2 regions of the Mesorhizobium sp. M1334 genome follow, and region 2 is predicted to be linked to the other one. Evidence: predicted binding sites of a transcription regulator. Region 2 holds the regulator's gene; the other holds the start of a gene.
The links. Region 2 encodes HrcA, which represses chaperone genes, less so after heat shock. Its sites were predicted from a motif close to GTTAGCACTCNCNNNNNGNGAGTGCTAAC; they were not measured.
Positions count from the first base shown of each region.

Region 1 (3,052 bases), on a different contig from region 2:
GAGATCCTCGGAAATCATCTGTCCGGCGGTGAGCACGGCGATGTCTTCCAGCATCGCCTTGCGGCGGTCACCGAAGCCAGGCGCCTTGACGGCCGCGACCTTGAGGCCGCCGCGCAGCTTGTTGACGACCAGCGTTGCCAGCGCTTCGCCCTCGACGTCCTCGGAGATGATCAACAGCGGCCTGCCGCTTTGCACCACGGCTTCGAGGATGGGCAGCAGGGCCTGCAGATTTCCGAGCTTCTTTTCGTGGATGAGGACGTAAGGGTCTTCCAGCTCGGCGCGCATCTTCTCGGCATTGGTGACGAAATAGGGCGAGAGATAGCCGCGGTCGAACTGCATGCCTTCGACGACGTCTAGCTCGGTTTCGGCGGTCTTGGCCTCCTCGACGGTAATGACGCCGTCATTGCCGACCTTGTCCATCGCCTTGGCGATCATGGCGCCGACACTAGTGTCGCCATTGGCGGCAATGGTGCCGACCTGCGCGATCTCGCCTGAGGACTTGACCTTCTTGGCTCGGGCCTGGATTTCCTTTACGACGGCACTGATGGCAAGGTCGATGCCGCGCTTGAGGTCCATCGGGTTCATGCCGGCGGCAACGAATTTGGCACCCTCGCGCAGGATGGAAGCGGCAAGCACCGTGGCGGTGGTGGTGCCGTCGCCGGCGAGGTCGTTGGTTTTCGAGGCCACTTCGCGCACCATCTGTGCACCCATGTTTTCGAACTTGTCGGAAAGCTCGATTTCCTTTGCCACGGCCACCCCGTCCTTGGTGACGCGCGGCGCGCCGTAGGCCTTATCGATGATGACGTTGCGGCCTTTGGGGCCGAGCGTCACCTTGACGGCGTTGTTGAGGATTTCGACGCCGCGCAGCATGCGGTCACGCGCGTCGGTGGAGAATCTGATTTCCTTGGCAGACATGATCTTTTCCAGTTCGGTTGTCGTGGCAAGGCGCTTGCAGCGCCTGAATCAAAGCTCGGAGCGTCCTTTGCGCGCGCGGGAGGGCGCGCGGCCTTCCAATCAGGCGGCCTTCTTGGCAGCCACGGTCTTGTCGATGATGCCCGTCTCGCTTTTTTCGATGATGCCCATGACGTCGGCCTCCTTCATGATCAGAAGGTCCTCGCCGTCTATCTTGACCTCGGTGCCGGACCATTTGCCGAACAGAATGAGATCGCCGGCCTCGACGTCGAGCGGGATCAGCGCGCCGCTTTCGTCCCGCGCGCCCGGCCCGACAGCGATCACTTCGCCTTCCTGCGGTTTTTCTTTGGCATTGTCGGGGATGATGATGCCGCCCTTGGATTTGGTGTCGCTTTCGGCGCGCCGAATGACGACGCGATCGTGGAGTGGCCGGAATTTCATGGGGACTCTTTCTGGGGCCGGCTTAGGCGGCCGCCCCCTCTCTATAGGCGCCTTGGCACTCGATTGATAGGAGTGCCAAAAAATATTCATAGGGCATATAAAATATTGAACGTATTATCTTGCCTGGTCATCCCTTGGTGTTCGGGTCCTGCCGAATATTAATGAAATTGAATTTCTGTCTTTGAACACCTATTTTACGATGAAGTTCACAGTCATGACTTTCGCTGCAAGGGAGATTTTACCGATGGCCGAAGGCAATCAGAACATCATGGAAAAAGCTCAGGCTCGCTTCATGGAAAACCAGAAGAAGACGGCGGAACGGAACAAAGCAACTGCCGAATATCTCTCGGAGGCCAAGGCCAGGAGCATCAAAACGGCAAGGCTGAGGGAATTGCGACTGGCCAAGGAAGAGGCGGACCGCGCGGCGGAAGCTCTGAATCCGGTCGCCGCAAAGAAGAAGCGGGCGTCACGGGCAGTCAAGAAGGCCGTATCCGCATCGATGGAGGCGAAATCATGAGCCTGACATTTCCCAATCCCAGCCGCAGCTACGACGAGGCAAGCAAACGCATCCGCTTCGTCGGCCATGACGGCATGTTCCAGATTTCCTTCTCTGTCGCTACCGATGCCATCTCCAAGATGCAGCCGGGAACGGCGGCCTCAGAAGCTACCTACCTGGCAGCCTTCGACACGGCTTCCAACTCGATCCACGATGTCGCCAGGAATGCCTATGCCCGCACCCGCAGGAGCATATATGTGCTGACTGCGGCCGATTTTCGCTAGATCCGTCGCAATCCGTCCACAAGACGCTTTCTCAGGGCTTCCGGTCCGCCTTCGCTCGCCGCTTGACATCGCGACCGTTCAGCCGGTCAAGGGGTCCGTGACGCAGAGGGCCGGGGCGTCGCGCATTCCAGGAGCAGGGCTTATTCCCGAGGTCATGAAGGTTCATAATCCGTATGAGACGCGCTGATTCGCGCTTTTGCCGGGATGCCGTCATGCAACGCAGCTACGCAGCCGGGAGGTCGACGCGACGGGCGAGGGCAAAGACAATGACCGCGCCGGCCGTCGAATTGCAGAAGGCCATATTCGAGGCAGTAAACGACGATCCCGATTTATCGGCGGCACTGGGCGACGCACGATTGTTCGACCGTGCGCCGGAGAATGTTGCGTTTCCCCATATGACCGTCGGCCGCACCAGCGTCTACGACTGGGCAACGGGGACGGAGAACAACGCCGAGCAGTTGCTGACGCTGCATGTCTGGTCGAAGTCCGAGGCCAGCAAGGAAACCACCGACATCATGGACCTGGTCAGCGCCCGCCTGCGAGATGCGGCGCTCTCGCTTGGCGAACATCGTCGCGCCCATCTCAAGCTCGAATTCGCCGAAGCCCGCTACGACGAGGACCTTTCGGCCCATCATGGGCTGCTGCGCTTCCGCGCCGTAATCGAGGAAGGCGGCTGACCACCGGGCACTTTTCGCGAATCGGGCAATTTTGTTCTTGCTTTGTGCCGGCAGCTATGCTACTAATTTAGGCATGGTGCTAATTGGCTCCAACGACCCGCAGCTTGGCGGGTTTTTTTTGTTTCAGGTTCGGTTCGCCTGAGCTGCTATCGGTTGCCTTGGGCCGGATGCTTCGTCCTCCCAAATGGTCCTGCCCGCCAGATGATGCCGGTTGTCGGCGAAGGATTGCAGGGCTAGGTTAA
Region 1 is NZ_JAMYLM010000011.1:82,750-85,801, reverse strand. Features, by position in the region: gene groL (chaperonin GroEL) at 1-915, opposite strand, end outside; gene NKH17_RS19625 (co-chaperone GroES) at 1,015-1,353, opposite strand; gene NKH17_RS19620 (hypothetical protein) at 1,598-1,870, shown strand; gene NKH17_RS19615 (DUF1488 family protein) at 1,867-2,133, shown strand; gene NKH17_RS19610 (DUF3168 domain-containing protein) at 2,400-2,810, shown strand.
Region 1: a site for HrcA is predicted at 1,405-1,433, ahead of NKH17_RS19625 (co-chaperone GroES). Genes of this name have one in related genera too.

Region 2 (3,052 bases):
GGCCCTCGCCGACCGTGCCATGCGGCGGGACGGGCAGCTTGGCGTCGGCCCGCGGCGGCACCTTGGTCGCCTCGGCATTGAAGATAAGCAGCACGCCGTCGCCGCAGCGGAAGAAGAGATGCCTGCCATCGACCTTACCGAGCAGATCGAGCCCGAGGACGCCCGAATAGAACCGTTCCGCGGCAGCAAGGTCCGTCACGTAGAGTGCTGATTCCAGGATTGCTGAAGGGGTCACAGGATCGCCAATCTCTCCAATATTGACCGCAGCTAAGCCACGGCCATCTGCTGCAAGCTGACCAGGCGCTGAATGCCTTTTTTGGCGAGCCCCATCAGCGCCGCGAACTGCTCTTCCGAGAACGGCTCGCCCTCGGCTGTGCCCTGGATCTCGACGATACCGCCCTTGCCGGTCATGACGAAATTGGCGTCGGTGCCGGCCGAGGAATCCTCGATATAGTCGAGATCGATGACCGGCTGGCCATCATGGATGCCGCAGGAGATCGCCGCGACGTGATCCTTAAGCACCTTGCCCAGGCTCGCCATCTGGCGGGCTTCCATCCAGCGCAGGCAGTCGTAGAGCGCCACCCAGCCGCCGGTGATCGAAGCGGTGCGCGTGCCGCCGTCGGCTTGGATCACGTCGCAGTCGACGGTGATCTGCTGCTCACCGAGCGCCTGCAGATCGACCACGGCGCGCAGGGAGCGGCCGATCAGCCGCTGGATCTCCAGCGTGCGGCCGCCTTGTTTGCCGGCCGAAGCCTCGCGGCGCATGCGCTCGCCGGTCGAACGCGGCAGCATGCCGTATTCCGCCGTCACCCAGCCCTTGCCGGAGTTGCGCATCCAGCCCGGCACCTTTTCCTCCAGGCTGGCCGTACACAGCACATGCGTGTCGCCGAACTTCACCAGGCACGAGCCTTCCGCATGCTTGGAGACGCTGCGCTCGAAGGAGATGGGGCGCATTTCGTCGAATTGGCGTTTGGAAGGGCGCATTCAGGCTTCTTTCTTTCTTCGGAATCTTGGCCGGGGAATCTTGGCCGGCTTGTAGCCGCACGGGGCGTGAGGCGCAAAGGAAAATGGACCGGTTGCGCCGACGCCGCGGAAGTCTATATCTTCGGACCGGAGGTTTTTGGCTCGAATGACCAAGGTAGTCGATCCCGGTTCGCAGTCGCCAGTGCTCTCGTCGCCGGCACTTCAACCGCCCGCGCTTCAATCGCTCGATATGCGTTCGCGCGACATCTTCCGGCGCATCGTCGATTCCTATTTGCGGGATGGCGAGCCGGTCGGTTCGCGCAGTCTGTCGCGCATCCTGCCGTCATCGCTGTCGCCGGCCACCATCCGCAACGTGATGAGCGACCTCGAGCATCTCGGCCTGATCTACGCGCCGCACATCTCGGCTGGCCGGCTGCCGACCCAGGCCGGCTTGCGCTTCTTCGTCGATGCATTCATGGAACTCGGCGACCTCTCCGACGAGGAGCGCCGCACCATCGAGGCGCAGGTGCGCGCCTCCGGCTCGGGCGCGACGCTGGAGCATATGCTGACCGAGGCCAGCCAGATGCTGTCCGGCATGTCGCGCGGCGCCGGCCTCGTGCTCGCCGCCAAAAATGAGGCGGCGCTGAAGCACATCGAATTCATCCAGCTCGAGCCGACCAAGGCGCTGGCCGTGCTGGTCTCGCAGAACGGCGACGTCGAAAATCGCGTCATCGATCTGCCCGCCGGCATCACCGTCTCGCAATTGCACGAAGCCTCCAACTTCCTCAACGCCCATATCCGCGGCCGCACCCTGGCCGAGGCCCGGGTCGAGATCGCCCGCATCAAGGAGGAGACCAGGGCAGCCCTCGACACGCTGTCGCAGGATCTGGTCGAGAAGGGCCTGGCGGTCTGGGCAGGCGCCGAAAGCGGGGTGCCTGGGCGGCTTATCGTGCGCGGCCGCGCCAATCTCCTGGAAAACGTCACCGCCCAGGCCGACATAGAATTGCTGCGGCATCTGTTCGAGGATCTGGAGACGCAGGATGGGCTGATCCAGCTCCTCGACCTCGCCGAGGAAGGCCCGGGGGTGCGCATATTCATCGGTTCGGAAAACAAGCTGTTTTCGCTGTCGGGCTCCTCGCTGGTGGTGGCACCCTATCGCGACAAGGACGCGCGCGTCGTCGGTGCGCTCGGCGTCATCGGGCCGACGCGGCTGAATTATGCGCGCATAGTACCGATGGTCGACTATACCGCGCAGCTGATTTCGCGCATGCTGCGCTAGGAGCCGCCGCGGCTTGCCGCAAGGAGAAAAAGAATGGCGCTGGAATCGTTCAAGGCCCAGATCAGCCTGCTGCTCGAGGAAATGGTCAATCAGCCTGAGGATCAGCACGAGGTGCAAGAGCAGTTGCGTGAGAAGCTGCAAGAGATGCGGGCCATGGGCCTGCCGCTGCCGGCCGATCTGGTCGCGCTGGAAAAGCGCCTCGACGACGATTTCTACGCCTCTGGCAACTGAACGGGGTTCGGCTTCAAATCCTCGTGTGCTGGACCACCGCTTGGAACGACCAATGCCGGATCCCGTTTGCCCTCTTCGAGGCAAACCTCGGAGGACGTTAATGATCCGATCTGGCGGCTTTGCGGCCGTTGCCGCTGCCCTCCTTGTCGCGACACCGGCAGCCGCCCAGCAGGCGGATCAAAAGGTGCTCAAAGGCGAAGCCGCTTTTGGCGATTGGCACGCCGACAGGCCTGGCGTCCGCCGCCTGATCGGGCCGCAAGACATGCCGGCAGCCGACCCCGCTCAATCCGCTTCGAACGGCGGCGGCGTGGCGGAACGGCCCGAAAGCGCCGAGCCAGAATTGCCGCCGGGCTTTTCGGCCGAAATGATCGCCTCCGGACTCTATAATCCGCGCGTCGTTCGCGTCGCTCCGAACGGCGACCTGTTCATCGCAAACGGCCATGCCGACCAAATACGCGTCTACCGTCTGGCCGAGGGCCGCGCCAAACCCATCGAGAAAGCGATTTTCGCCCAAGGCCTCAACTATCCATACGGCATCGCCTTCTATCCGCCAGGCGGCAAGCCGCAATGGGTCTATGT
Region 2 is NZ_JAMYLM010000007.1:207,743-210,794, forward strand. Features, by position in the region: gene NKH17_RS15995 (VOC family protein) at 1-235, opposite strand, end outside; gene rph (ribonuclease PH) at 268-984, opposite strand; gene hrcA (heat-inducible transcriptional repressor HrcA) at 1,130-2,242, shown strand; gene NKH17_RS16010 (hypothetical protein) at 2,276-2,473, shown strand; gene NKH17_RS16015 (PQQ-dependent sugar dehydrogenase) at 2,574-3,052, shown strand, end outside.